Regions from separate parts of the Thioalkalivibrio sulfidiphilus HL-EbGr7 genome, predicted to be linked through region 1. Evidence: predicted binding sites of a transcription regulator. Region 1 holds the regulator's gene; each other region holds the start of a gene.
The links. The regulator sigma-54, encoded in region 1, starts transcription at its own class of promoters, with help from an activator protein. The targets are predictions, from matches to a motif close to TGGCANGNTNCNTGCTT.
Positions count from the first base shown of each region.

Region 1 (7,457 bases):
TCCTGGTCATGGCCTTCGGCCTGCGGGGCCGGGCCGGGCGCATCGGCCGTCCCGGCGGCCTGCTGCTGGTGGCCTGCTTTGTGGGCTATCTGGTCTGGTTGGGATACAGTATGTAGGTGGGGCTTTGCCCCACCAGTGGCTAGTGACAAGTGGCTAGTGGCAAGGAAACCCGGCTGCGGTTAACGTCATTGCACTCATTAAAATCAGCAAGAAACCTCCTCGATGAAACTACATCCCGATCAAACCCGTCAGCTTGCCATTGCCGTCCTCGATACCGAGGCGCAGGCCATTCTGGATCTCAAGGAACGTATCGACGATCAGTTCATCCGCGCCTGCAAGTTCCTGCTGGGCTGTACCGGGCGGATCGTGGTCACGGGCATGGGCAAGTCGGGGCACATCGGCAGCAAGATCGCCGCCACCCTGGCCAGCACCGGCTCACCGGCGTTTTTTGTTCATCCCGGTGAGGCCAGCCACGGCGATCTCGGCATGATCACCGCCGGCGACGTGGTGCTGGCCATGTCCAACTCCGGCGAGACCGACGAACTGCTCACCATCCTGCCCATCATCCGACGCCTGGGCGTGCCACTGATTGCCATGACCGGCAACAAGGGCTCCACCCTGGCCCGGGAGGCCACGGTGAGCCTGGATATCAGCGTGGCGAAAGAGGCCTGTCCCCTGGGCCTTGCCCCCACCTCCAGCACCACCGCCACCCTCGCCCTGGGCGATGCCCTGGCCGTGTCCCTGCTGGAGGCCCGGGGCTTTACCGCCGATGACTTCGCCCGCTCTCATCCGGGCGGACGGCTCGGTCGCCGCCTGCTGCTGCACGTGGCCGACATCATGCACACCGGCGAGCGCATCCCCCGGGTGGGCGCCGATGCCCCCCTGCGCGAAGCCCTGCTGGAGATCACCCGCCAGGGCCTGGGCATGACCGTGGTGGTGGACGCCGAGGACCAGGTCATGGGCGTCTACACCGACGGCGATCTGCGCCGAACCCTGGATAAGGGTATCGACGTGCACAACACCACCATCGGCGAGATCATGACCCGGCAGTTCAAGCAGGCCCGTCCCGCCATGCTGGCCGTGGAGGCCCTCAAGCTCATGGAAGACCACAAGATCAGCGCCCTGCCGGTGATGGACGATGAGGGCAAACTGATGGGCGCCCTCAACATGCACGACCTGCTGCGCTCGGGCGTGGTTTAAAACCAGTAGCAAGTGGCGAGTGGCAAGTAGCAAGGAAGAACCTCATACTCCTGACCCTATCCACCAGCCACCAGCAACTGCCCTCATGAGCGACCCCTTCGAACTTGCCAGAAACATCAAGCTTGTCCTCTTCGACGTGGATGGCGTGCTCACCGACGGCAGCCTGTTTCTGGGCGACGGCGGCGAGCAATACAAGGCCTTCAACTCCAAGGACGGTCACGGCATGCGCATGCTGGCAGACAGTGGCGTGCAAGTGGGCATTCTGACCGGGCGCAATTCCGATGTGGTGGCCCATCGCATGCGCGATCTGGGCATTGACCTGGTGGTGCAGGGCCGGCGCGATAAACTCAACGCCCTGGACGGTCTGCTCGAGCAGGCCGGAGTGAGCACCGAGCACACCGCCTATGTGGGCGATGATGTACTGGACCTGCCGGTGATGCGCCGGGTGGCCTTCGCCATCGCCGTGGCCGACGCCCATCCACTGGTGCAACAGCATGCCCACTGGGTCACCGCCCTGCCCGGCGGCCGGGGTGCGGCCCGGGAGGTCTGCGAATTCATCCTGCAGTCCCAGGGGAACCTGGAACGCATGCTGGCCCCCTACCTGGCATGAGCCTGCGGCGCGCAAGCATCGTACTCGTTGCCACCACCGTGACGGCCCTGGGCTTCTGGCTGGGCCGGGATGTGGAGCAGCGCCTGGAGGTATTCATCTCCCCGGCCCCGGACACCCCGGAGCTGTACATGGAACAGTTCACCCTCACGGTCACCGGCGCCGACGGCCTGCCCCGTCACAGCATTCGCGGTGAACGCATGGAGCAGTATCAGCTGGACGGATCCAGCCTGGTGGAGACACCGGTCATGGTGATGAACCAGCCCGACGCCCCCGACTGGACCCTGAACGCGGAGCAGGCCTGGGTTTCTCCTGATGGTGAAGAGGTGCGTTTGTACGGGGCCGTGCACATGTCCCGCCCCGAAGGCCCCGCCCACGCCACCGTGGACATTCACACCCGGGACGTGACCGTCTGGCCCGAGCCCCAGCGGGCCGAATCCGAGGCCCCGGTGCAGGTGCGCAGCCCCCAGTATCAGGTGGACGGCACCGGCCTGCGCGCCGATCTACAAACCAGCATCCTGGAGTTGCTGCATGATGCAGATGCCACGTATTTCCCTTAAACGCCCGCTGGTCGCCACCCTGTTCGCAGGCCTGATGCTCGCCCTGATCACGGCCCTGGCCTCGGCCTCTGAACGGGATCTGCCCATCCGCATCCAGTCCGACAGCGCCGAACTGGACGACCAGCGAGGCGTCAGCGTCTACCGGGGCAACGTGGAAGTCACCCAGGGGGACCTGGTGATCCACGCGGACACGCTCACCGTGCACTCACCGAGCCGTGTGCTGCAGCGCATGGAGGCCGAAGGCAACCTGGCCAGGCTGCGCACCCTCACCGAGGACGGCCGCGAGGTGCGCGCCGAGGCGCGGCACATGGAATACCTGGCCGCTGAACGTCGCATGGTGCTGACCCGCGATGCCCGCATCTGGCAGGCACAGGACGAGTTTCGTGGCGCACGGATTGTCTATGACATGGACCGGGAGACACTGGACGCAGCCTCCGGCGACAGCGGTCGCGTGGAGGTCATCCTGACCCCGGCCGAAAACACCCGTGGCGGCGGCAGCGGTTCGAGCCAGTGAGTCGTCTGAGCGCCCAGGACCTGATCAAGCGCTACCGCGGCCGCACCCCGGTCAACGGCGTCTCGGTCCATGTGGACAGCGGCGAGGTGGTGGGCCTGCTGGGGCCCAACGGCGCCGGCAAGACCACCTGTTTCTACATGATCGTCGGCCTGGTGCCCGCCGACGAGGGCCAGATCCTGCTCAACGAACGGGACATCACCGCCTTTCCCATGCACGCCCGGGCACGCATGGGCGTGGGCTACCTGCCCCAGGAAGCCTCGGTATTCCGCAAGCTCTCCGCCGCAGACAACATCCTCGCCGTGCTGGAGACCCGCAGAGACCTCTCGGCCACCGAGCGCCAGCAACACCTGGAATCCCTCCTGGAAGAACTGCAGATCACCCATATCCGCGACAATCTGGGCATCAGCCTGTCCGGTGGTGAGCGGCGCCGGGTGGAGATCGCACGGGCACTGGCCACGGAGCCGGCCTTCATCCTGCTGGATGAACCCTTCGCCGGCGTGGATCCCATTTCAGTGATCGAGATCCAGCGCATCATCACCCACCTCAAGGACCGGGGCATCGGCGTACTCATCACCGATCACAACGTGCGCGAGACCCTGGGCATCTGCGACCGCGCCTATATCCTCAGCGAAGGGCGTATCATCAGCGAAGGCCCGCCCGATCACCTGCTGGCCGACGAAATGGTGCGCAAGGTGTATCTCGGCGAGCATTTCCGACTGTAAGCCTGGGACATCATCTCGCACATCCCGTGCCAAATTTAACCCGGCCTACCCTATAATCGGCCTATGAACCGCCGGGCCATGACAACGCTCCCGCCAGCAAGGGCCGCCATCGGGCCCGGACCTGCCACACACACGCCGGATGCTTTAGAATCTGCGCCCTTTCGGCTGCCAGCCACATTCAAACACTGAATCATGCTTAAACCTTCCGTCCAGCTGCGTCTCGGCCAGAGCCTCACCATGACGCCCCAGCTGCAGCAGGCCATCCGCCTGTTGCAGCTCTCCACGCTGGAACTCCAGACCCAGATCCAGGAAACCCTGGAGACCAATCCGATGCTGGAGGCCCTGGAGGCCGGTGAGGCAGAGGGGGAGGGTGAATCCGCCGAGGCGGATGCCGTGGACCTGGGGACCGGCAACGACTCGGTCACCAATCAGGCCGAGAACAATCGCAACGAAACCACCAACACCCCGGAAGATGCCGACGACCGCGCCCGCGGCGAGGACATCCCCGACGAACTGCCCGTGGACAGCAACTGGGATGAGATCTACGACGTAGCCCCGCCGGGCGCCACCGGCGGTATGCCGGAATACGACGGCCGGGACATGTTCGAGAACCAGAGTGGCGCCGGCGAGTCCCTCCATGAACATCTCATGTGGCAGCTCAATCTCACCCCCATGAGCCCGGAGGACCGGGTCATCGCCATGACCCTGGTGGACGCCATCAACGAGGACGGCTATCTCAGCGAATCCCTGGAGGCCATCCAGGCCAGCCTGTCCAACGACCTGGAGATCGACCTGCCCCTGGAGGAGATCGAGGCGGTACTGCACCTGGTGCAGCAGCTCGACCCGGTGGGCAGTGGCGCGCGGGATCTGTCCGAATGCCTGCTCATCCAGCTCCAGCAGATGCCCGCCGACACCCCCTGGCTGGACAAGGCCCGGGAGCTGGTGCGCTCCCACCTGGATTGCCTGGGCGCCCGGGACTACAAGCAGTTGCTGCGCAGCCTGCATGTCAGCGAGGCAGACCTGCAGGAGATCATCGGCCTGATCCAGGGGCTCAATCCACGCCCTGGCAGCCTGGTGAGCAACATCAACCCCGAGTACATCGTCCCCGATGTGTTCGTGCGCAAGCATGAAGGTCGCTGGCAGGTGGAGCTGAACCCGGACATCGCACCGCGGCTGCGGGTCAATCCGCTCTACGCCAGTTTCGTGCGCCGCGCCGACACCAGCCAGGATAATGTCTACATGCGCAACCAGCTGCAGGAGGCACGCTGGTTCATCAAGAGCCTGCAAAGCCGCAACGAGACCCTGCTGCGGGTGGCCATCGCCATCGTCGAACAGCAGCGCGCCTTCCTGGAACAGGGCGAAGAGGCCATGAAACCCCTGGTGCTGCGCGATATTGCCGAGCAACTGGACATGCATGAGTCCACCATCTCCCGGGTGACCACGCAGAAATTCATGCACACCCCCCGGGGCATTTTCGAATTCAAATATTTCTTTTCAAGCCACGTGGGCACCGCCGACGGTGGCGAGTGCTCCGCCACGGCGATCCGCGCCATGATCAAGAAGCTCATCGCCGAGGAGCCCCAGGGCAAGCCCATGAGTGACAGCAAGATCGCCTCGATCCTGGTGGACCGGGGCATCCATGTGGCGCGGCGCACCGTGGCCAAGTACCGTGAGGCCATGTCCATACCACCTTCCAACGAGCGCAAGCGGCTCATCTGAACGTCCACTGAACATATTCACTTAACGAAAGGAGTCTTCCATGCAAATCAATCTCACCGGCCACCACGTGGATCTCACCCCTGCCCTGCGCGACTATGTGAACGAAAAGTTCGATCGCCTGGAGCGGCACTTCGACAATGTCATCGACGTGCACGTGATCCTTACCGTAGAGAAGCTGCAGCAGAAGGCAGAGGCCACCATGCTGGTGAGCGGCAACAACCTGTTCGCCGACGCAACCGATCAGGACATGTATGCCGCCATCGACGCCCTGGTGGACAAGCTCGACCGCCAGGTGGTCAAGCACAAGGAAAAGCTCAAGGATCACCACCGCGCAGAAGGCTCACACCGCAACCACAGCGAGTAAGCTCATCCCATGAATATCGGTCAACTCCTCGCGCCGGAACGGGTCTCCCGTACCGGGGAAATCAGCAGCAAGAAGCGCGTGCTGGAAACCCTGAGCGAGATGCTCTCAACCAGCCAGCCGGATCTGAGCAGCGGCGAGATCTTCGAAAGTCTGATCTCCCGTGAACGTCTGGGCAGCACCGGTCTGGGCCATGGAGTGGCCATCCCCCACGGTCGCGTGGCGGGAGTGAAAAACGCCGTGGCCGCACTCATCAAGCTGGAGCGGGGCGTGGACTACGACGCTCCCGACCGGGAGCCCGTGGACCTGCTGTTCGCGCTGCTGGTGCCCCAGGAGTCCACCGACGAGCACCTGGAGATCCTGGCCACCCTGGCGCGCATGTTCGCAGACCCCTCCACCCTGGCGAGCCTGCGCTCGGCCGATGACGGCGAGACCCTGCTCGACCAGGTTCGCCATTGGGACGGCAACGGAGACGGCGCCACCCCATGAGCGACTGGCTCAGCGTTCGCTCTCTGGTCGAGGCCATGGACGAACGCCTGGGCCTGCAGTGGGTGGCCGGCCTGCGCGGCAGCGAACGCCGGCTGTCCCGCCACCCCAGCGCCGACGCCGCCCCCTCCCTGGTGGGACATCTCAACCTGATCCACCCCAACCAGATCCAGGTGCTCGGCAACGAGGAGATGCACTATCTCCTGGGGCTGCGCAAGAATTCCCAGCGTGACCTGGTGGAACAGATCACCGACGGCCACGCCGCCATGATCATCGTCACCGACGCCCTGGAGCCACCCCTCGCCCTGCAGGCCCAGGCCGAGACCCGTAACGTGGCCCTGCTGCGCACGCCCCTGCCGGGGCACGAGCTGATCAACATCCTGCGCTACTTCTTCAGTAACAAACTGGCCGAAACCATCACGGTCCATGGCGTGTTCCTGGAGGTACTGGGCATCGGACTGCTGCTCACCGGCAACAGCAGCGTGGGCAAGAGCGAACTGGCCCTGGAACTGATCACCCGCGGCCACCGGCTGGTGGCCGACGATGCCCCTGAATTCGCCCGCATCACCCCGGACACCCTGCGCGGCGCCTGCCCGGCGGTGCTGCAGGATTTTCTTGAGGTGCGTGGCCTGGGGGTACTCAACATTCGCTCCATGTACGGGGACAGCGCCATCAAGGACAGCAAGTACCTGAAACTCATCATCCGCCTGTTCGATCTGGGCAATGGCGAGGAGCAGGAGTTGGACCGGCTGCACGGTGGCCGCCAGAGTCGCACCATCCTGGGTCTGGAGATCCCGGTCATCAGTCTGCCCGTGGCGCCGGGGCGCAACCTGGCCGTGATGGTGGAAGCCGCGGTGCGCAATCATCTGCTGCGCACCAAGGGTTACTATGCAGGCGACGACCTGTCCGAGCGCCAGCGTCGCGCCATGGGAGACAGCGAGACATGAAACTGATCATCGTCAGCGGTCTGTCCGGTTCGGGAAAATCCGTGGCACTCAACGCCCTGGAAGACGCAGGCTATTACTGCGTGGACAATCTGCATCTGGGCCTGCTGTCCGCCTTCGTTCGCCAGCTCATGGCCCCGCGCATGCCCCTCTACGAGCTGGCCGCCGTGGGTGTGGACGTGCGCAGCGGCCTGGAGGAGCTGGATCACTTTGACGACATCATGGCGGAGATCCGGGCCCAGGGTGTGGAGGCGCAAATCCTGTTCCTGCGCGCCGACGAAGACATCCTGCTGCGCCGTTTCAGCGAGACCCGGCGCAAGCACCCCCTGGCCCGCAAGGGCATG
Region 1 covers NC_011901.1:779,557-787,013, reverse strand. Annotated here, with positions in the region: gene TGR7_RS03620 (calcium/sodium antiporter) at 1-116, shown strand, start outside; gene TGR7_RS03615 (KpsF/GutQ family sugar-phosphate isomerase) at 223-1,200, shown strand; gene kdsC (3-deoxy-manno-octulosonate-8-phosphatase KdsC) at 1,286-1,810, shown strand; gene lptC (LPS export ABC transporter periplasmic protein LptC) at 1,807-2,367, shown strand; gene lptA (lipopolysaccharide transport periplasmic protein LptA) at 2,339-2,881, shown strand; gene lptB (LPS export ABC transporter ATP-binding protein) at 2,878-3,603, shown strand; gene TGR7_RS03590 (RNA polymerase factor sigma-54) at 3,796-5,322, shown strand; gene hpf (ribosome hibernation-promoting factor, HPF/YfiA family) at 5,363-5,686, shown strand; gene TGR7_RS03580 (PTS sugar transporter subunit IIA) at 5,696-6,172, shown strand; gene hprK (HPr(Ser) kinase/phosphatase) at 6,169-7,116, shown strand; gene rapZ (RNase adapter RapZ) at 7,113-7,457, shown strand, end outside.

Region 2 (7,457 bases), 550 kb from region 1:
GATCATATCACAGCCGTTGGCCCTGGCACGCGCCGTCCGGCTTGCAGTGGCGTGCTGCTTGTAGGGCCGCGAAGCCTTCGGGTATCTTGAGCGTTAAGGTAGGTACAGGGACACCTCCTCACCACGGGAACCACGCATGCCCACGTCCAATATCATCGATCTGCATGGCCTGAAAAAGGCCTGCAGCAACTGCAGCCTCCACGACCTGTGCATCCCCATGGGGGTCAGTGACCAGGAACTGGACGCGCTGGAGCGCATCATCAACCGCCGCCGGCCTCTGCAGCGGGGCGAGTACCTGTACCGCCCCGGCGACCGCATGCAGGCCCTGTACGCGGTGCGTGCCGGCTCCGTGAAGACCTCCTCCATCAGCGACGACGGCCTGGAACAGGTCACCGGCTTCCACCTGCCCGGCGAACTCCTGGGTCTGGATGCCATCAGCGACGGCATCCACCCCTGCACCGCCCGGGCCCTGGAAACCACCTCCGTGTGCGAGATCCCCTACGACAGGCTCGAGGACCTGGCCGGCCAGGTGCCAGGCCTGCAACGTCAGTTGTTCCGCATCATGAGCCGGGAGATCCAGTTCGACGAACACCTGATGACCCTCCTGGGCAAGAAGTCCTCGGAGGCGCGCCTGGCCGCCTTCCTGCTGAGCCTGTCCAAGCGCTTCGGCGAACGGGGCTTCTCCCGCCAGGAATTCAACCTGACCATGTCCCGCAACGACATCGCCAACTACCTGGGCCTGGCGGTGGAGACGGTCAGCCGGCTGTTCACCCGCTTCCAGCAGCTCGGCCTGCTGGAGGTCAACCGCAAGCTGGTGCAGCTGATCGACATGGAAGGCATGCACCAGATGGCCGGCGCCCACGGCCCTGAAACCCTTGAAAAAGGCGGCCGGGGAGGCTGATAGGGGCAATTCAAAGTTCAAGATTCAAAATTCAAAGAAAAGGTCACCTCCCCCTTTGAATTTTGAATCTTGAATTTTGAATTGCCTTCAAAGCAGCGCTCTCGGCGAAAACACCTCCGCCTCACCCAGCTTCTCCGTCACCCTGACCGCCTCCGCCAGCAGCCTGTCCGCGCTCACGGGCCCCACTTCCTCGCAGGCGGCCACGTAGGTCAGGTGCAACAGGCCGCGCAGGCCCTCCAGGCCCACGGCCTGCGGCAGCTGGGACGCCTCCCCCGTGATCCAGTCGGTCACCTGCCCGCGCAGGCCCGCCGGCAGACCCAGGCCCACAAGGCGCTGCAGCACCCGCACCCGCACCCCGGTCTCCACCTGCCGCTGCACGAGCCCCTCCATGATCGTGCCGTACATGGACTCGAACACGGTCATGGCCCCCGCTGGCGGGGGCGGTGAGGCACTGGCCGCCGGGACGGCACCCCGGTCCGAGGGACCCGGGTCCGGGGCCAGGTCCGCTTCGTCCAGGGACAGGGCGCGTACCAGGGCCCGGTGCAGTTCGCCGCGCCGCGCCTCCTGCCCGGCCTGCCGGCAGATGCGCGCCAGGAAGTCGTGCAGGGCATAGACGGGCTTGTCCGAGAACTCCCGCTCCCAGAGGCCCAGCCCCTCACGGGCGGCGGCCTCGTCCATGAGGGAGCACAGTCCGGTGTAGATGGCGCGGCGGCGGCGACGCAATTCCCTGCTGTCCACGGCCATGACGCTCACCCCTTGCCCTTGTGCAGGACATCGGCCTGGAACTCCGGATAGCCGATCTCGTAGTGCTCGCTGAAGTCGAGACCCCGCTGCTCGTCCACCGTGGAGGCGCGCAGGCCCACGGTGCGGTCGATCAGGAAGTACATCAGCAGGGCCATGGGGAAGGCCCACAGGAAGCCGGCCAGGATGCCGATCAACTGCACCGCCACCTGCATGGGGTTGAACAGGTCGCCGGCCAGGAACAGGCCCGCCGCCAGGGTGCCCCAGGCGCCGGCCAGGCCGTGGGCCGAGACCGCGCCCACCACGTCGTCCAGGCCCAGGGACTCCAGCAGGCGCGTGCCCGCCACCACGATCATGCCCGAGACCAGGCCGGTGACCACGGCGAAGTGCGGGTCCATGGTGGCGGCGCCGGCGGTGATGCCCACCAGGCCACCGATGGAGGCATTCACCGTGGTGGTAAGCAGCACCGGCTGTCGCAGGATGGCCAGCAGGATCAGTGCGCCGGCGGCGCCCGCTGCCGCCGAGAGGTGGGTGTTGAGGTTGATCAGGCCGATGGAAACATCGGCGCCGCCGGTGCTGCCACCGTTGAAGCCGAACCAGCCCACCCAGAGGATGAAGCCGCCCAGGGCCACCTGGGTGAGGTTGTGGCCATGGATGGGCCGGCGCTCGCCGTTGGGGCCGAAACGCCCCAGGCGCGGCCCCAGCACCAGCACACCCGCCAGGGCCACCCAGCCTCCGATGGAATGCACCACCGTGGAGCCGGCGAAGTCGATGAAACCGAGGCTGGCCAGCCAGCCCTCGCCGCCGTGGGCGCCGCCCCAGGCCCAGCTGCCGTACACGGGATAGATGATGGCGGTGATCAGCACCGCACCCAGCAGGTAGGCCTGGTAGCGGGTGCGCTCGGCCATGGCACCGCTGGCGATGGTCACGGCGGTGGCGGCGAACATGGTCTGGAACAGCAGGGCCATGTAGTCGCCGTTCTCGGCGCCGATCAGGGCGAAATGGGACTGGCCGAACCAACCGGTGGGGTTGAAGCCGAACATCAGCCCGTAACCCACCAGCCAGAAGGCCAGGCTCCCCAGGCACACGTCCACGTAGTTCTTCATCACCACGTTGACGGCGTTCTTGGCCCGGGACATGCCGCTCTCCAGCAGGGCGAAACCCGCCTGCATGAAGAACACCAGGGCGGCGGCCACCGCCAGCCAGACCGTGTCCAGGGCGGGCAGCCAGTCCGGCGGCCCGGACTCCGCGGCCTGGGTGACGGCCGGGAACAGGCACAGGGCTGTGATGAGCATCAGGGGGGTGAAACGGGATCGGGGCAGGGTCATGGAATCTCTCGTCCTCTTGCTGGGCCTTGCCTGTGAATGAGCAAGGCCCATGCCAGAGGACAGATCCATGACCGGCGGCGGATGTCGTGTGATGAATGGCGCCTGGGCACGATAGATCCGACCGTCCGCGCACCAGGGCGGGGCAGGCGCACCGGGTCGGTGCCGCAGGGAGATCGAGATTCAAAATTCAAAATTCAAAATTCAAAGGGGGTGACGTTTCCTTTGAATCTTGAATTTTGAATTTTGAATCTTGAATTCTGAATTGTCCGTTATCTGGGCGGCGGCACTTCCAGCCAGAAGGTGACCGGGCCGTCGTTGACCAGGCTCACCGCCATGTGGGCACCGAAGCATCCCGTGGCCACGGGCGTGTGAACCGAACAGGCCAGGGACACCAGGTGATCGAACAGCGCCCTGCCGAGCCCGGGCTCGGCGGCCGGGGTGAAACTCGCGCGCATGCCTTTGCGGGTGTCGGCGGCCAGGGTGAACTGGGGCACCAGCAGCAGGCCGCCGCCGGTGTCCGAGAGGCTCAGGTTCATGCGCCCGGCCTCATCCTCGAACAGGCGGTAGCCCAGGATGCGCTCCAGCAGGCGCGCCGCCTGGGCCTCGGTGTCACCCCGCTGCACGCCGATCAGGGCCAGGATGCCGGGGCCAATGGCCCCCACGGTCTCGCCGTCCACGCGCACCGCGGCCTCGCTGACCCGCTGCAGCAGGGCGATCATCGCAGCATCACGGCCAGTTCGTCCGTGGCCCGCACCAGGGCATCCACGATGCCCGGTTCGCCGGCGGAATGGCCGGCATCCGGGATGATCTCGAGCTTCGCCCGGGGCCAGGCCCGGTGCAGGGCATGGGCCTGGTCCAGCGGGCAGACCACGTCGTAGCGGCCGTGCACGATGGTGCCGGGGATGTCCGCCAGGCGGTGGGCGTCGCGCAGCAGCCGGTTCGGTTCCAGGAAGGACTGGTTCATGAAGTAATGACACTCGATGCGCGCCAGGCTGAGCGCTACGTGGGGATCCCGGAAATGGTCCACCACCCCCGGATTGGGCAGCAGCGTCGCGGTGCGCCCCTCCCACTCGGACCAAGCCTTGGCGGCCGCCATGCGCGCCACCTCGTCCTCACCGGTGAGCCGGCGATGGTAGGCGGAGACCATCTCATCCCGTTCAGACTCGGGGATCGGCGCCAGGTAGTCCTCCCAGTAGTCGGGGAACAGGCGCCCGGCGCCCTCCTGGTAGAACCAGTGGATGTCCCGGGGCCGGCACAGGAAGATGCCGCGCAACACCAGTCCCAGCACCCGCTCCGGGTGGGCCTCGGCATAGGCCAGCGCCAGGGTCGAGCCCCAGGAGCCGCCGAACACCACCCAGCGCTCGATGCCCAGGTGTTCCCGGATGCGCTCCATATCGGACACCAGGTGGGCGGTGGTGTTGTCCTCCAGGGAGGCGTGGGGGCGGGATCGGCCGCAGCCCCGCTGGTCGAAGAGCACGATGCGGTAGGCGGCGGGATCAAAGAAACGCCGATGCCAGGGCTCGCAGCCGGAACCGGGGCCGCCATGCAGGAACACCACCGGCAGACCCTGGGCAGTGCCGCAGGTCTCCAGGTGCAGCCGGTGGGTCTGGTCCACGGCCAGGGTTTCCATGTGATAGGGGTCGATGGGCGGGTAAAGCACACGCATGATCGAGGACCTCAAGGCCTGTCCGAATGGGCCCCATCATAGCCCCAAACAGCCCAAAAGCGCCTGTGTAGGCCTAGGCCTACACGAATTGTGGAAGATTCCTACAAAAAAGGCCGTTTTTGGGCCTTTTCTCCCGCCACGGAATGGGAAATGATGGTATCGCCCTCCAGGGGAGGAGGTTTCAGGGAACCCCGGACACTCGACAGGACGTCGGATTCGGGTGTGGAACGGATCCCACCAGGGACGCTTTAATCACCAAGGGGCCAGGACGGCCAAACCCCGGTGCCAGGATGGCGCCGGGGTTTTTTATGCCCGCATCTCCTGGTGGCCAGAGCCCTTGCCCGCACCCTGAATGGCACGTATCTTCGGTCGGATGACCGACTTCATCGCACCCCCCAAATCCCTGATCCGCCTGACCGGCAAGGCCCTGGGCGATTTCCGCATGATCGCCGACGGCGACCGGGTGCTGCTGGGCCTGTCCGGCGGCAAGGACTCCCTGAGCCTGCTGCACCTGCTGCATCACTTCCAGCGCCGCGCCCCGGTGCGCTTCGAGCTGGCCGCGGTGACCATCGATCCCCAGAGCGAGAGCTTCGACCCCTCGCCCCTGATCCCCTACATGAAGGCGCTGGGGGTCGAGTACCACTACGTGCGCGAGCCCATCATGGAGCTGGCCACCGAGCACATGGACAACGACTCCTACTGCGCCTTCTGCTCGCGCATGAAGCGCGGCCTGATGTACCGCACCGCCCGGGAACACGGCTTCAACGTGCTGGCCATGGCCCAGCACCTGGACGACCTGGCGGAGAGCTTCCTGATGAGCGCCTTCCACGGTGGCCGCCTGAAGACCATGAAGGCCCACTACCGCATCGACGCCGGCGACCTGCGGGTGATCCGCCCCCTGGTCTACGTGCGCGAGCGCCAGACGGCCGCCTTCGCCGAGGCCGCCGGGCTGCCGGTGATCAGCGAGAACTGCCCTGCCTGTTTCGATATGCCCACCCAGCGCCAGCACATGAAGGAACTGCTGGCCCGGGAGGAGGCGGCCCTGCCGCGCCTGTTCCGCAACCTGCTCTCGACCCTGCGGCCGCTCATGTCCCAGGGCCTGGAGGACATCCCCGAGGCACCCGCCGCCCCGGCCCGCAAGCGGGCCTGAGCATCCCCATGGGTGGCCTGCTGCTGCGCGTGCTGCTGGGCCTGCTGGCCCGACTGCCGCTGCCGATCAATCACGCCCTCGGCGCGGGGCTCGGCTGGCTCGCCTGGCTGCTGCCCAACGACCTCAAGCGCATCTCCCTGGACAACCTGGCACGCTGCTATCCGGATGAATCCGAGACCTGGCGACGCCGGGTGGCCCGCAGGAGCCTGATGGAGACCGGCAAGGCGCTCACCGAGGCATCCTGGCTGTGGCGCGCAGGCCCCGAGCGCATCGCCGCCCTGCTGGACGGGGTCGAGGGCTGGGAACACGTGGAGCGGGCCCTGGCCGAGGGACGCGGCGTGTTCCTGGTCTCGCCCCACCTGGGCAGCTGGGAGTTCGCCGGCCTGCATGCCGCCTCCCTGGGACCCATGACCAGCCTCTACCGCCCGCCCCGGCAGAAGGCCCTGGACGGCCTGTTGCGCCGCTCCCGGCAGGCCACCGGCGCCAGGCTGGTGCCCACCACCCCCGGCGGCATCAAGGCCCTGCGCCAGGCGGTGGAACGGGGCGAACTGATCGGCATGCTGCCGGACCAGACGCCGAAGGGTTCCAGCGGCGTGTTCGCCCCCTTCTTCGGCCACCCGGCCTACACCATGATCCTGCTGGCACGGCTGGCGGCACCCGCCCGGGTGCCGGTGATCTTCGCCTACGCGGAGCGCCTGCCCCGGGGCCGGGGCTACCGCTACCACTGCATCCCCGCCCCCGAGGGCCTGTACGCCGAAGACCCGGTGGAGGCCGCCGCCGCCATCAACCAGGCCGTGGAGACGCTGGTGAGACAGTGCCCGGAGCAGTACGCGTGGAGTTACAAACGCTTCAAGAAGCAAGAAGTGTGAATTGGGAAGTGCGAAGTAAAGGCCTTTTACTTCCCTCTTCCCAATTCACACTTCCCCCTTTTAGTAGACCTTCTTCTCCCCCGCCGGCCGCGTCTTGAAGTACTTCAGCGTCCACAGGTACTGGGCGGGATGGCGGCGGATGGACGCCTCGATGGCCTGGTTCATGCGCCGGGCGTCCTCCTCGGCATCCCCGGTCGGATAGTCCTGCAGGGGCGGCTCCAGGCGCATCTCGTAGACGTCCTCCTCCGGCAGGTAGACGCTCAGGCTGGGCAGCACGGCGGCGCCGGTGAGTTTCGCGAGGCGACCCAGGGCGGGCAGGGTGGCCTTGGGCACGCCGAAGAAGGGCACGAACACCGAGTGCTCCGGACCCAGGTCCTCGTCGGGCAGGTAGTAGAAGAAGCGGCCCTGCTTGATGTGTTTCAGCGCCGGGCGCAGGCCCTGCTCCCGGGCGAAGATCTCGCCGCTGTACTGGGTGCGGCTCCTGTGGTTGATCCACTCCACCAGCGGGTTCTTCATGGGCTTGGCGAAGGACACCCCGTCGTAGAGCTGGCTCATGCGCAGGCCGCCGAAATCCAGGGACGGGGCGTGGGGGGCCAGCACGATCACCGGCCGGCCCGCCTCCCGGCAGGCCCGGTAGTGTTCCTCGCCGCTCAAACGGATGCGCCGGGCGTGGGCGCGGGGGCCCCGGAACCAGAGCAGCCCGTAGTCCACGAAGCATTGCGCGGTGGTGCGGAAGTTTTCCCGCGCCAGGCGTTCCCGGGCCGCCTCGTCCAGTTCCGGAAAACACAGGGCCAGATTGACC
Region 2 covers NC_011901.1:225,737-233,193, reverse strand. Annotated here, with positions in the region: gene fnr (fumarate/nitrate reduction transcriptional regulator Fnr) at 137-901, shown strand; gene TGR7_RS01045 (hypothetical protein) at 989-1,645, opposite strand; gene TGR7_RS01040 (ammonium transporter) at 1,651-2,970, opposite strand; gene dtd (D-aminoacyl-tRNA deacylase) at 3,240-3,689, opposite strand; gene pip (prolyl aminopeptidase) at 3,686-4,636, opposite strand; gene TGR7_RS01025 (tRNA 2-thiocytidine biosynthesis TtcA family protein) at 4,989-5,786, shown strand; gene TGR7_RS01020 (lysophospholipid acyltransferase family protein) at 5,795-6,655, shown strand; gene TGR7_RS01015 (LpxL/LpxP family acyltransferase) at 6,716-7,457, opposite strand, start outside.
Region 2: a site for sigma-54 is predicted at 3,009-3,025, ahead of TGR7_RS01040 (ammonium transporter). Genes of this name have one in related genera too.

Region 3 (7,457 bases), 1.0 Mb from region 1:
TCCAGCACCAGGGGGCCGTACTCGATCAGCAGGTAACGGTCGCCGGCCTGGCGATAGCAGACGCCCACGTGATCCGCGTCTGCCTCACGCCGGTACAGGACGGGACTGGTGTCCACGCCCGGCACCCGGGCCTGGATGGCGGGGGCGGGGGCGGGGGACAGGGTGGCGATGCAGCGGTCCTGGTGCGCCTCCAGGGCGTTGGCGCTGGCGATGTCGGTGCAGTGGAAGCGCAGGGTGTCGCCGGGGGTGAGCTGGCCCAGCTTCCACAGTTCCGCCTGGATGATGGTCACGGGGCACACGAAGCCGCCCAGGCTCGGTCCGTCGGGACCCAGGATCACCGGCATGTCGCCGGTGAAGTCCACCGCGCCGATGGCGTAGGCGTTGTCGTGGATGTTGGAGGGGTGCAGGCCCGCCTCGCCGCCGTCCTCCCGGGCCCACCGGGGCTTCGGGCCGATCAGACGCACCCCGGTTCGGCTGGAGTTGTAGTGCACCTCCCAGTCGGTGGCGAAGAAGGTCGCCATGTCCGCGTCGGTGAAGAAGTCCGGCGCGCCGTGGGGGCCGTAGGTGACCTGAATGACCCAGTGTCTGCCGTAGGCCGGGATCAGGGCCGCCGGGATCTCCCGGCAGGTCTCGTCCGGTGCGCTGGCGGCGTTGAGTCGCAGCACGTCGCCCGTCCGCAGGGTGCGCCCGCCGTGGCCGCCGAACTGGCCCAGGGTGAAGGTGGACTTGCTGCCCATGTAGTCGGGCACGTCCAGACCACCCTTGACCGCCAGGTAGCTGCGGCTGCCGGCGCCGCTGATGGCGCGCAGCCTGAGGGTGCTGCCGGCGCGCACCGGCACCGGCTGCCAGTAGGGGATCTCCTGGCCGTCCAGCAGGGCCTTCATCCAGGCGCCGGTGAGCGCAATCACCGTGTCCGTGTTGAAGCGCAGGGTCGGGCCGGTGACGGTCAGTTCCAGGGCCGCCGCGCCTTCCGGGTTGCCCACCGCCCGGTTGGCCAGGCGGAAGGCGAGATGGTCCATGGGGCCCGAGGGCGGCACACCGATGGGCCAGTAGCCGGTGCGCCCGGGGTAGTCCTGCACCATGGACTGGGTGCCGGGGGAGAGCACCTCGAGGGTGGCGGGGCGGTAGGCGAGGCGATCCAGGTAGCGGGTGTAGTGCTGCGCCTGCCGGAACACGTCGTCGGCGAGGATCTGGCCCAGGTAGGGCAGGTTGGACTCGATGCCGTGCAGCTCGGCGCACGCGATCGCCTCGCCGAGCCGGGCCCGGGCCTCGTCCCGGTCCGCGCCCCGGGCGATGAGCTTGGCGATCATGGGGTCGTAGTGGGGCGAGATCTCGGAACCCTGTTCCACCCAGGTCTCGACGCGAATGTCCGAAGGCAGGCGCAGTGCGGTGAGCACGCCGCTGGAGGGCTGGAACTGCTTGCCCGGGTCCTCGGCGTAGAGGCGCGCCTGGATGGCGGCGCCCCGGGGGGCGTGCCGGTAGGCGCCCAGGAAGTCGCGCTCGCCGGCGGCCAGGCGCACCATCCAGGCCACCAGGTCCACGCCGGTCACCTCCTCGGTGACCCCGTGTTCCACCTGCAGCCGGGTGTTCACCTCCAGGAAGTAGAAGGCGCCGGTCCGGGTATCGTAGACGTATTCCACGGTGCCGGCGGAACGGTAGTTCACCGCCTGGCCCAGGCGCACCGCCGCGTCCATGAGCTGCGCGCGCAGGCCGTCGTCGATGCCCGGCGCCGGGGTCTCCTCGATCACCTTCTGGTTGCGCCGCTGCACCGAGCAGTCCCGTTCGCCCAGGGCCACCACGCGGCCCTCGCCGTCGCCGAAGATCTGCACCTCCAGGTGCCGGGCGTACTCCACGTACTTCTCCAGGAAGATGCCGCCCTGGCCGAAGTTGTTGCGGCTCAGGCGTTCCACCGAGTGGAAGGCCTCCTCCAATTGCTTCTCCGAGCGGCAGATCTGCATGCCGATGCCGCCGCCGCCGGCGGTGCTCTTGAGCATCACCGGGTAGCCGATGCGCAGGGCCTCGCGCCGGGCGTGGTCCAGGTCGTCCAGCAGGCCGGTGCCGGGCAGCAGGGGCACGCCGTTCTCGGCGGCCAGGGACCGGGCCGTGTGTTTGAGGCCGAAGTCGCGCATCTGCTGCGGCGTCGGGCCGATGAAGGCGATGCCCGCCTGCTCGCATGCCTCGGCGAAGGCGGCGTTCTCGCTCAGGAAGCCGTAGCCGGGGTGGATGGCCTCGGCGCCGGTGCTGCGGGCCACCTCCAGGATCTTGTTCCAGTCCAGGTAGCTGTCCCGGGCCGGTGCAGGGCCGATGCACACCGCCTCGTCCGCCTGGCTCACGTGCAGGGAGTGGGCGTCGGCCTGCGAGTACACCGCGACCGAGCCCGCGCCCATGGACTTGAGCGTGCGGATGATGCGGCAGGCGATGGCGCCGCGGTTGGCGATCAGGACCTTGTTGAACATGGGGCGCTCGTCATCAGTCGGGACAAGGGGCTGCGGGCGCTCACGCGTCCCAGACCAGGACCTCCACCGGCGTCGGGTTGTAGGCGTTGCAGGGGTTGTTGAGCTGCGGGCAATTGGAGATCAGCACCAGCACGTCCATTTCCGCGCGCATCTCCACGTAGCGTCCCGGCGCCGAGAGGCCGTCGGCGAAACACAGGCCGCCCTCGGGGGTGACCGGCACGTTCATGAAGAAGTTGATGTTCGACGACAGGTCCCGCTTGCCCATGCCGTGGTCGTGCTCGGCCAGCGCCAGCAGGAAGCTGTCCCGGCAGCTGTGCATGTGGCGCTTGTCCAGAGCGTAGCGCACGGTGTTGCTCTCCGCCGAGCAGGCGCCGCCCAGGGTGTCGTGACGGCCGCAGGTGTCGGCGGTGATGGTGAGCATCACCCGGCCCTCGCTGGACAGGAGCTGGGTGCCGGTGCTGAGGTAGATGTTACCCTGGGCGCGGATGGTGTCGTTGGCGCTGTAGCGCTCCTCCGGGTCGTCCGCGTTGTAGAACAGGGTGTCCACGGCCTGGTTGCCTTCCAGGTCCAGGATGCGCAGGGTCTGGCCCTTGCGCACGATGCCGGTGAAGGGTTCCCCCGCGGGGACCACCTGGCGGAACACCGCCTGGCTGGCATCCAGGGGGCTTTCGACGAGTGCTGTGCTCATGATCGGTCTCCGGGTCTTGTGCTCAGCCCAGGGGGTAGAGGCGTTCGGTATTGGTAAAGGCGCGCTGGTTCTGCGCGCAGTGGTTGCGGCAGGGATCGTCGGGGCCGGGCGGGTCGGAACGCCACACCAGCAGGTCCACGGGTCTGGGCGCGTAGGCGGGCGCCGGGTCCAGGGGATGCTGGCAGGTGGAGAGCACCACCAGGGTGTCCATCTCGAAGCGCAGGTCCAGGTAGTCGCCGGGTTTGGAGTTGCCCGGATTGAACACAAGGGCGCCGTCCTCGTTCACGGTGACCTTGCTGAACAGGTTCAGGTTGGCCACCACGTCGCGCCGGCCCAGGCCGTACTTGCCCAGTTCGTTGACCAGGCTGTCGAAGCCGTTGCGGTGGTAGGCGTTGCGGTGCTCCTGGTAGCGGGCCTCGCCGTATTTCTGCTGCACCAGGGCGGCGTTGGACAGCCCGCCGATGGTGTCGTGCCAGCCGCAGGTGTCCTCGGTGATGGAGCAGATCACCCGGCCCATGTCGCTGTAGCAGACGTTGCCCCGGGTGAGGAACGCGGTGTGCTGGCCCTTGAGGGTGTCAGCCATGTTGTAGCGTTCCGTGGTGTCCTCGCGGCTGTAGAGCAGCATGGCCACGTTGGCGCCGCCCTCCGGGTCGGTGAGGCGCAAGGTGGTGCCGCGGCGCAGCACCCAGGACCAGTGGGCGCCCGCGGGCACGCGCTCTTCCCAGAGCCTGCGTGACTCGTCCGGTGTGTTGTTCATGTGGTCGGTCTCCATGAGTAGTACGGATTCGCGAATTCGTAATACTGACTAGGCAGGTTGCGTGCCAAGGCAGCCGACGGGCGGCGCGCCTTGCGCCGCGGCGATGTGCGGGGTTGAGTCTGCCGCTCGCCTGCACCAGGGCGGGGCATGACAGGTGCCGGGGCACGCATTTGGTGCCTCAGTTGCCACGGGCGGGCGGCTGGTGCACCTGGGGGATGAGGGTGGTGGTCAGTTCCAGCTTGCCGGAGATCACACCCCGGTTGGTGATCATGCGGTCGGCGATGACCTGCAGCTGGGTCGCCGGGCCCTGCACCAGGATCACCTCCATGGCGCGGTTGTGCATCAGGTGGATGTGCAGGGAGCTGATCACCTCCTCCACGTGCTCGTGCTGCAGGTCCGCGAGGACCTTCTGCAGGCGCGGCGTGCTGTGGTCGTAGAGCAGGGTGATGGTGCCGGCCATCACCTCGTTGCCCAGTTCCCGTTTGTGGGCCACCAACTGGTGGCTGATCATCTCCGCCAGCGCCGCGGAACGGCTCTCGTAACCGCGCGCCTCCACCATGTCGTCCAGCTGCCCGAGCAGGGGCTCGGGCAGGGAGATGCTGATGCGGCTGACGCCTCCGTTGGCTTTCATGGGCTTTCCCTAGAACAGGTGGCTGTAGCGTTCGATCTCCCAGGCGGAGATGGTCTGGTGGTAGCTGGTCCACTCGGCGCGCTTGTACTTGATGAACTCGTCGCGCAGGCCCTGGCCCAGGGCCTCGACCACGAAGGGGTCCGCCTCGAAGGCATCGATGGCCTCGGCGAGGCTCTTGGGCAGGAACTCGATGCCCCGGTCGGCGCGCTCGGCGTCGCTCAGTTCGTAGAGGTTGTCCTCCTGGGGCCTGCCCGGGTCGAGGCCCTCGCGGATGCCTTCCAGGCCCGCGGCCAGGGCCAGGGTGGCGGCCAGGTAGGGGTTCACCGCGCCGTCGGCGTTGCGCGACTCGCAGCGTCCGCCGCCCATGGGCACGCGCACGGAGTTGGTGCGGTTGTTGGAGCCGAAGGAGTTGAACACCGGCGCCCAGGTGAAATAGGGCATGTCGCCCTGGCGCACCAGGCGCTTGTAGCTGTTCACCGTGGGCGCGAAGGCGGCGCACAGGGCTTTGCCATGCTTGATGATGCCGGCGATGAACTGGTAGCCGATCTCGGTCAGGCCCAGGCCGCGGGGGTCTTCCTTCGGATCGCAGGCGAACAGGTTCGCGCCGGTCTCAAGATCATAGAGGGACATGTTGAAGTGGGCGCCGTTGCCGGTCTTGTCGGCGAAGGGCTTGGGCATGAAGGTGGCGATCAGGCCTTCCTCCTTGGCGTACTCCTTGGCCATCAGACGCAGGAAGGTGAAGCGATCGCAGGTGGTCAGCGCGTCGGCGTAGCGGAAGTCGAACTCGAACTGGCCGTTGGCGTCCTCGTGGTCGAAGGAATACAGGTCCCAGCCCAGGGCGTTGATGGTGGTGGCCATCTTGTCCAGCCAGGTGAACTGATCCAGGAAGGCGCGCGCGTCATAGCAGGGCTTGACCAGCCGGTCGTCGGGGTTGGGGACCTCGAGGCCGCCGTCCCCGGTCTGGCGCAGCAGGAACACCTCCGCCTCGATGCCTAAGTTGAAGCCGAAGCCCATTTCGTTGGCCTTCGCGATCATGTTCTTCAGCGCCACCCGGGTGCTGAACGGATAGGGCTTGCCGTGGAAGGTGTTGTCCGCGGGCATCCAGGCCACCTCAGGCCGCCAGGGCAGCTGGATGATGTGGTCCAGGTCCGGCACCGAGGCGATCTCGTCCTCGTTGGGGGCCTGGCCCAGGCCGTCCAGGGCATAGCCGGTGTAGAGCTCGGAGCCGTGGGCCATGTGGGGCAGGTGGTCGATGGGCACCACCTTGCCCTTGGGCACGCCGTGGATGTCCACGTAGGCGCCGAGGCAGTACTTCACGCCCTGGGCGCGCAGGCGGTCCTGGATCTGGCGAATCTCGTCGGCGGTCTTGGTCTTCATGTCAGGGTTTCCCGTTGTCGGGTTGGATGGATCTGAAATAGGAATGGGGCAGGGGTGGCGTCTCCGCCATGCCCTTGCGCACCCGGGCACTGAGGTCCTCCACCATCCAAGCGTACAGGGTCGCGCCCTGTTCCCGGTTGGCGCGGCTCGGGTGTCCGGTGACGCCGTTGGTGCTGGTGCGGTTGACCGGGTGGGCGAACACGCAGTCTTCGGTGCGGTCGGGATCGTCGGCGTCCCGGATGCGCTCCGCGCGCAGCATGTGTGGCGAGAGCGCCATCATCAGTGCCGTCTCGGCGGCGTTGGCGTGCCAGTCCATGCCGTCCGCGCAATGGGCCGTGCGCACCCGCTCACTGATGGCCGGCGTGTTGACGAGCGCCACCATCAGGTCGTCGTGCTCGGCGCGCAGCATCTCCAGGGCGCAGCGCAGCGGCGCCTCGTTGGTCACGTGCCCGTTGACCAGGAACAGGCGCCGAAAGCCCGAGGCGTAGACCCAGTCGCCGATGTCCTTGATCACGTCGATCAGCGTCTTGGGCTGCAGCGCGATGGTGCCCGGCCAGCGTCTCGAGTGGCCGATGGAGCAGCCGTAGGGCAGCGCGGGCAGCAGCATGGCGCCGGTGCTTTCCGCCACGTCGCGACACAGGCGCGCGGCGATCTCCGCGTCCATGCCGCATCCCAGGTGCGGGCCGTGCTGCTCGGTGGCGCCCACCGGCAGGATGGCGCTGTCCATGCCGCCCGCCACCAGCGCGCCGATCTCTTCCCAGGTCATGGTGTACCAGTCGTTGAGCATCAGAACACGGACTCCACCTTGGCGTTGACGGGCACCATGCGCACCATGTTGAGGCGGTCGCCGTTGACCCCTTCTTCGGTCTCTGCGCCTGGCGGATGGATGAGTTCCTCGAGACGGCGCTTGGTGGCCAGGAACTCGGGACTCAGGAACTGGGACGGGTTGCGTGGCTGGGGCACGGGGACCTCGATGAGTTCCTGCACCTCGCCGGGGTGGGCCTTGAGCACCAGGATGCGGTCGGCCAGGAAGATGGCCTCGTCGAGATCGTGGGTGATGAACACGATGGTGATGTCGATGTTCTTCCAGATCTCCAGCAGGTAGCCCTGCATCTTTGCCCGGGTCTGGGCGTCCAGGGCGCCGAAGGGCTCGTCCATGAGCAGGATGCGCGGCTGGTTGGCCAGCGCCCGGGCGATGGCCACCCGCTGTTTCATGCCGCCGGAGAGCTGGTGGGGGTAGCTGTTGGCGAACTTGGTGAGGCCCACCAGATCGATCCACTGCAGCGCCTCCTCCTCGGCGGCGGTGCGGCTGCGTCCGGCCAGTTCCAGACCGAACATCACGTTCTTCTTCACCGTGCGCCAGGGAAACAGGGTGTAGCCCTGGAACACCATGCCGCGATCCGGTCCCGGGCCATGCACCGGCTTGCCGTCCAGCAGCACCTCGCCGCTGCTGTAGTCCTCAAGGCCGGCCAGGGTGCGCACCAGGGTGGACTTGCCGCAGCCGGAGGGACCGATGACGCACACGAACTCCCGCTGGTGGGTGCGGAA
Region 3 covers NC_011901.1:3,229,410-3,236,866, reverse strand. Annotated here, with positions in the region: gene uca (urea carboxylase) at 1-2,456, opposite strand, end outside; gene TGR7_RS15495 (urea amidolyase associated protein UAAP2) at 2,497-3,144, opposite strand; gene TGR7_RS15490 (urea amidolyase associated protein UAAP1) at 3,167-3,901, opposite strand; gene nikR (nickel-responsive transcriptional regulator NikR) at 4,080-4,532, opposite strand; gene glnT (type III glutamate--ammonia ligase) at 4,542-5,909, opposite strand; gene TGR7_RS15475 (creatininase family protein) at 5,911-6,696, opposite strand; gene TGR7_RS15470 (ABC transporter ATP-binding protein) at 6,696-7,457, opposite strand, start outside.
Region 3: a site for sigma-54 is predicted at 3,952-3,968, ahead of TGR7_RS15490 (urea amidolyase associated protein UAAP1). Genes of this name have one in related genera too.

Region 4 (7,457 bases), 980 kb from region 1:
CCGGTTAGATGTACCTTGCAAGGCCGTGGGCGCAGAACCTGTCTGTGCCGGACGGAATGTTCTCCGGACACGCACCTGCACGCCCGGACCAACACGGGTACTCAAGCCAGAAATGTGCCAATAGAAGCGGTGTGCAGGAACAGGGATGGAGGACCCGTGCTCATGACCGCGTGACCCGTGATCGGGTCCGGTACATTCACCGGGGAGTATTTCGCAAAGAACAGGATGGATTCATCACATGATGAATTACCGGCAATCCAGGCTAACAAGCTGTTTATCCGGGATTACATTGAGTGACATTGTCATACATTGTTGTTTTGCTGCACCCCGGACAAACCTACTTATCGCATGCCTATGTCACAATCGGAGCTAGTCACGGACCATGCGAAGACCGAGTTTTTCCATTCTGTAGCGCAACTGTCGGGTCGTCAGGTTGAGAAGCCTCGCGGCCCCCGCCTGGTTGCCACGGGTCTGTTCTAGGGCATTGCGGATGCGTTGCGCATCATCCTGGTGCACCCACTGGTAGGCCCGGGGCATGGCCCCGGTCAAGAATGCCTCGCCGCGCACGCCGCGTTCCTCTGCCATGCCGGCCTCCACGGGCCTGTCAGGACCCTGCTTGGGCAGCTTCACCGCACTCTGCTCCGCCAGGATGCGCGTCATCTGTTCCTGATCGATCACCTCGTCCTCCACCATCAGCATGGCCCGTTCCAGCACGTTCTGTAGCTGGCGCACGTTACCCGGCCAGCTGTAGCGCTCGAGCACGTGCAGGGCGGCCGGATGCAGGGTGATGTTGCGCCGGTAGCGGTGATTGAGTTCATTGAGGAAGTGCAGGGCCAGCGGTCGTATGTCCTCGTGCCGGGTGCGCAGGGGCGGCAGGTACACGGGCACCACGTTGAGGCGATAGAAGAGATCGAGACGAAAATGCCCCGCATTGACATGCTCCTGCATGTTCACGTGGGTGGCCGTGATGAGCCTGAAGTTGACCGGCACGCCTCGGGTGGAGCCGATGGGATCCACCTGGCGCTCCTGGAGGACCCGGAGCAGCTTCGCCTGCAACTGCAGGGGCATGTCACCGATCTCGTCCAGGAACAGGGTGCCGCCATCGGCCAGCATGATCTTGCCTTTCTTGGCGCCGTTCGCGCCGGTGAAACTGCCCTTTTCGTAACCAAACAGCTCCGCCTCCAGGAGGTCCGGCGGGATGGCCGCGCAGTTGATGCACACGAAGGGGTGCTCGCTGCGGTCACTCTGCTGGTGGATCATGCGGGCAAACTTCTCCTTGCCGGTACCGGACTCGCCGAGCAGCATCACCGGCGCCTCGCTGTGGGCCACCTGCATGCACTGCTTGACGGCCTTCATGAGCGATTCACTGGAGCCGATGATGCCGTGGGAGAGGCTCTTCTGGAGCATGCCCTCCATGACGATGGAGTTCTTGAGACTCTGGTTTTCCTGCATCAGGTGCTCGGTCTGCTGGTTCAGGAACTGGCGAATGCGCATGACCTGACCGATGGCCGAGGCCGCCACCCGGAGCACCGCGATATCGGAATCGAAGGCGCGGTGACGGATGCCTTCCCGTTGCACCGACAGCACGCCGATGGGCGTTCCCGACTCCAGGATGGGCACCGCGATAAAGGCAATGGGTGAATGGCTCCCGCCGCTTCGCTCCGTGATGCGCTGCAGATAGAGCGGCTCCTGATCGATGTCGGTGACCAGGCCTATGGTACCCGTGCGCATCACGAAGCCGGTCACGCCCTCGTGGTAGCCCACGGAAAAGGCGCCCTGGGCGAGACGCGCATGGGTCAGCCCATAGGAATACTTCACCTCCAGCACCAGCCCTGAACTGTCGGGTGCCAGTACGCGACCACAGTTCAGCCCCAGCATCTGGGACAGCAATCTGAGAATGCTCTGCACGGTGCGCGGAGGATCCAGCGGCCGGTCCAGCAGCTTGGCGATCTCCTGGATCACCGAGAGTTGTTGCTTGATACCGTCCCCACCGGCAAGGGCAGTCGCTGTCATGTCTCTCCCCGAATCGCGATTGATGCTGAATGACCGGATGGCCTTCCGGATTGTCAGCCAGAATCGTGCCAGCCCATTCCGGCATTCCTTGACAAAGACTGACACGGTTCATGCGCCCAATGGGTGCCCGTCACACTTCATCTGCACCCGGATCGGGCATGGCTTTCATCGGAGCGGTACGCGACACCTCATGCGCCGGTGAATCCTTTGACTGTTCCCACGCGGTTAAACGCGCATTCCACTGCCATTGGCACATCCGTTGCATTCGGCTTAGGGCGAAGCGAAGACCATCCGTTTCCCCACAGGGATCCATGACCAACCGAACCGAGGTGTTTACCCATGGCTGATATCAAGAAACCATTTACCCGTCGCCAGATGCTCAAGACCATGATGGGCCTGCCGCTCGCCGCCGGCGGCGTGATGAGCGCGCCTGTGGCATTCGGCAAGCCTGCCACGTCCGCAATCAACACCACCGGCCTCGCCGTCACTGACGACACCGTGAAGGTGGGCATCCTGCACTCCCTCACCGGCACCATGGCCATCAGTGAGACCGGCTCCGTGGAAGCGGAGACCCTCGCCATCGAGCAGATCAATGCCATGGGCGGCATCCTGGGCCGCAAGATCGAGATCATCGTCGAGGACGGCGCCAGTGACTGGCCCACCTTCGCCCAGCGCGCCCGCAAGCTGCTGCGCCAGGACAAGGTGGCCTCGATCATGGGCTGCTGGACCTCCGCCTCCCGCAAGGCCGTGCTGCCGGTGCTGGAGCGCGAGAACGGCCTGCTCTACTACCCCACCTTCTACGAAGGCCTGGAACAGTCCCCCAACGTCATCTACACCGGCCAGGAGGCCACCCAGCAGATCCTCGCGAGCCTCGACTGGCTGGCCAAGGAGAAGGGTGCCAAGACCTTCTACCTGATCGGCTCCGACTACATCTGGCCGCGCACCTCCATGAAGATCGCCCGCATCCACATCGAGCAGAAGCTGGGCGGCACCGTGGTGGGCGAGGACTACGCGCCCCTGGGCCATACCTCGTTCGGTTCCAACATCAACCGCATCCGCCTGCGTCGTCCCGATGCCATCTTCGGCGCTGTGGTGGGTGGCAGTAACGTGGCCTTCTTCCGTCAGCTCAATTCCGCGGGCCTCAACGGCGGCAACACCACCCTGCTGTCCCTGGCCACCACCGAGGACGAAGTGCTGGGCATCGGCGGCGAGAACGTGGAGGGCTTCTACTCCTCCATGAAGTACTTCCAGAGCCTGGACAACGAAAACAACATCGCCTTCGTGAAGGCCTTCAAGGAACGCTGGGGCAGCGACAGCGTGATCGGCGACGTGACCCAGGCCGCCTACCTCGGTCCCTGGCTGTGGAAGGACGCCGTGGAGCGGGCCGGCAGCTTCGACGTGGCCAAGGTCACCGCCGCCTCCCCGGGCATCGAGCTGACCACGGCGCCGGAAGGCTACGTGAAGGTCCACGAGAATCACCACCTGTGGAGCAAGACTCGCATCGGCAAGTGGCGCCGCGACGGTCAGGCGGACGTGGTGTTCGAGTCGGATCTGATCGAGCCCAACCCGTTCCCCGAGGGTTACCAGTAACAGGCATAGGCGCGGGTGCCCAGGAAGATTGCAGGGCACCCGCCCTTACCCAAGGGCAACTCCTTCCACATCCCTAAGGAATCACACACATGGGCGACTTCTCAGCACAGGACCTGATGGCCATTGCCGCCATGCAGGGGTTCGCCGGACTGAGCTTCTTCAGCGTGCTGCTGCTGATGGCCCTCGGTCTGGCCATCATTTACGGTCAGATGCGCGTCATCAACATGGCCCATGGCGAATTCATGGTCATCGGCGCCTACACCACCTACATGATTTCAAGCCTGGTTGCGACCCACGCACCCTGGGCGATCGATTACTACATCTTCCTTGCCATCCCGCTGGCCTTCATTGCCGCCTTCCTGGTGGGGCTGTTCATCGAGGTGGTGATGATCCGTCATCTCTATCACCGCCCCCTGGACACGCTGCTGGCCACCTGGGGCCTGGCGCTGATCATGCAGCAGATCTTCCGCTCCACCTTCGGCGCGCGCGAAGTCAGTCCGCGACTGCCTGACTGGCTGCAGGGCTCCTGGCAGCCCACGCCCATGATCGACATTCCGATCAACGGCATGAGCATCATGGTGCTCACCCTGTTCGTCACCATCGCGGTGTTCTGGTTCATGTTCAAGTCCCGCTGGGGCCTGCGGGTGCGCTGCACCATGGCCAGCCGCGAGATGAGCGGCGCGGTGGGCATCAACACCAAGTGGGTGGACCGCATCACCTTCGCCGTCGGATGCGGCATCGCCGGCATCGCCGGCGCGGCCTTCACCACCATCTCCTCCACGGGCCCGACCAGCGGCACGCTCTACATCGTCGACACCTTCCTGGTGGTGGTCTTCGGTGGCGCGGCGAGCCTCCTCGGCACGGTGGCCTCGGCCTTCGTGATCGCCCAGGGCCAGTCCCTGCTGGAGTTCTTCCTGGGGGCCTCCATGGCCAAGGTATCCATCCTCCTGGCCGTCATCGTGATCCTGATGCTGCGTCCGGAAGGCCTGTTCGCGAGCAAGGTGCGCCGCTAAGGCGCGCCCTCTCTGGAGACATTCGTCATGACTAACGTACTGAGTCTGATTCTGGGCAAGCGGGGACTGGGCGGTGTGCTGATCATGGCCGCGCTGATCCTGGTGGTGCTGCCGACGCTCATGGACATCGACCAGCTGAACCTGGCCGGACGGTTCCTGGCCTTCGCCTTCGTCGCCGTGGGCCTGGTGCTGTCCTGGGGCTACGGTGGCGTGCTGAGCCTGGGCCAGGGCATCTTCTTCGGCATCGGCGGCTACGCCATGGCCATGTTCCTGAAGCTCGAGGCCTCGGACCCGGAGAGCACCTCCATCCAGACCACCCCGGGCATCCCGGACTTCATGGACTGGAACCAGATCACCTCGCTGCCCTGGTTCTGGGAGCCCTTCTACAGCCTCACCTTCACCATCATCGCCATCCTGGTACTGCCGGCCCTGTTCGCCTGGATCATCGGCACCGCCATGTTCAAGCGCCGGGTGAGCGGCGTGTACTTCGCCATCATCACCCAGGCCATCGTGGTGATCCTGACCATCCTGATCATCGGTCAGCAGGGTCTCACCGGCGGCGTCAACGGCATCACCGACCTGCGCACCCTCAAGGGCTGGGACATCCGCACAGACGAGGCGCTGTTCATCCTCTACTACGTCAACGCGTTCCTGCTGATCGGCGCGGTGCTGCTGGGCATGTGGATCCTGTCCACCAAGTACGGCCGCATCCTCATCGCCATGCGTGACCGTGAGGACCGGGTGCGCTTCTCGGGCTACGACGTGGCCAACTTCAAGGTGTTCGTGTTCTGCGTCGCCGCCCTGTTGTCCGGTATCGGCGGGGCCATGTTCACCCTGCAGGTAGGCTTCATGTCCCCGTCCATCATCGGCATCGTACCCTCCATCGAGTTCGTGATCTTCGCCGCGGTGGGCGGACGACTCTCGCTCCTGGGTGCCGTGTACGGTGCGCTCATCGTCTCCTACCTGCGCACCACGGTGGCCGAGGCCTATCCGCAGCTCTGGCTGTTCGTCATCGGCGGCGTGTTCATCGCGGTGGTGATGTTCGCCCCCTACGGCCTGGCCGGCCTGTACAACAAGTACGTCAAGAAGCATATCGACGGTGTGCTGTCCCGGTTCGCCAAGCCGAAGACCGCACCCACCAAGGCATCCACTGAATCCACGGAGGCAAGCCAGTGAGCACCAACACCGACTACCTGCTGGCGATCGAGGACCTGACCGTCTCCTTCGACGGATTCAAGGCGGTCTCCGACCTGAACTTCTACGTGGACCACAAGGAACTGCGGGTGGTGATCGGCCCCAACGGCGCGGGCAAGACCACCCTGCTGGACCTGATCTGCGGCAAGACCAAGGCCACCTCCGGGTCCATCAAGTTCAAGGGCCAGGAGCTGACCAAGCTGCCGGAACACCGCATCGTCTGGGCGGGGGTGGGGCGTAAATTCCAGACCCCCTCGATCTACGATGCCCTGACCGTTTGGGAAAACCTGGAGGTCTCCTACCCCCAGGGCAAGCACGTGCTCGGTGCCCTGTTCTTCAAGCGCACCGCCGAGGTGAAACGCAAGATCGAGGAAGTGGCGGAGTCCATCTTTCTCACCGATCTGCTGGACACCGAGGCAGGCCTGCTGAGTCACGGCCAGAAGCAGTGGCTTGAGATCGGCATGCTGCTGATCCAGGACCCTGAACTGCTGATGCTCGACGAACCCGTGGCCGGCATGAGCGTGCGCGAACGCGAACAGACCGCCGAACTGCTCAACCGCATCGCCAAGGGCCGCTCGGTGATCGTGATCGAGCACGACATGAAATTCGTCGAGGCCATCGCCCACAAGGTCACCGTGCTGCACCAGGGCAAGATCCTGGCCGAGGGTGATATGAAGACCGTACAGAATGACCCGCGCGTGATCGAGGTCTACCTGGGCCACTGAGACCGAACTCCAAGAGGACAACCACATGTTGCAAGTATCCGGTTTGCGCGTGGCCTACGGACAGAGCGAGGTCATCCATGGCCTCGACATCCAGGCGGCCCGCAACGAAACCCTGGCCATCATGGGACGCAACGGCATGGGCAAGACCACCCTGTTCAAGTCCCTGATCGGCATCCTTCAGGCCAACGACGGCTCCATCAAGGTGGACGGCGCCGAGGTGGTCAAGATGCCGAGCCACAAGCGCGTGGCCTCGGGCCTGGCCTTCGTGCCCCAGGGTCGCATGATCTTCCCCAACCTCACGGTGACCGAGAACATCGAGTCCGGCCTGGAGACGGTGAAGAACAAGCGCATCCCCGACGAGATCTATGCCCTGTTTCCGGTGCTGCACGAGATGCGCCACCGCAAGGGCGGCAACCTCTCCGGTGGCCAGCAGCAGCAGCTGGCCATCGCCCGGGCCCTGGTCTCCAACCCCAAGGTCCTGCTCCTGGATGAGCCCACCGAGGGCATCCAGCCCTCGGTGATCAAGGAGATCGCAAAGACGCTGAACGAGATCCGCAAGATGCGCGAGATCACCATCATCGTCTCCGAGCAGATCCTGAGCTTCACCATGGAGATCGCCGACCGGCTGCTGGTCATCGAGTCCGGGAAGATCGTCCACGAGGTGGCCCGGGAGAACTGCGACGAGGCCATGATCAGCCGTTACCTGTCGGTCTAAACGATGTCGAAGGATTTGCCGCAGAGACGCTGAGACGCAGAGGCATCAGACCTTGAAGCTTTTCTTCTGATTTATTGCTCTGCGTCCCTGCGTCTCTGCGGCAAAAGGCCTTTGAATCATCCCGATCGGCTTCACATTCATACAAGACATGAGGAGTAACCCACATGCGTCACGGTGACATTTCTTCCAGCAAGGATTGCGTCGGCG
Region 4 covers NC_011901.1:3,259,331-3,266,787, forward strand. Annotated here, with positions in the region: gene TGR7_RS15610 (sigma-54 interaction domain-containing protein) at 370-2,013, opposite strand; gene urtA (urea ABC transporter substrate-binding protein) at 2,353-3,603, shown strand; gene urtB (urea ABC transporter permease subunit UrtB) at 3,693-4,616, shown strand; gene urtC (urea ABC transporter permease subunit UrtC) at 4,644-5,792, shown strand; gene urtD (urea ABC transporter ATP-binding protein UrtD) at 5,789-6,535, shown strand; gene urtE (urea ABC transporter ATP-binding subunit UrtE) at 6,561-7,250, shown strand; gene TGR7_RS15640 (aliphatic amidase) at 7,415-7,457, shown strand, end outside.
Region 4: a site for sigma-54 is predicted at 2,113-2,129, ahead of urtA (urea ABC transporter substrate-binding protein). Genes of this name have one in related genera too.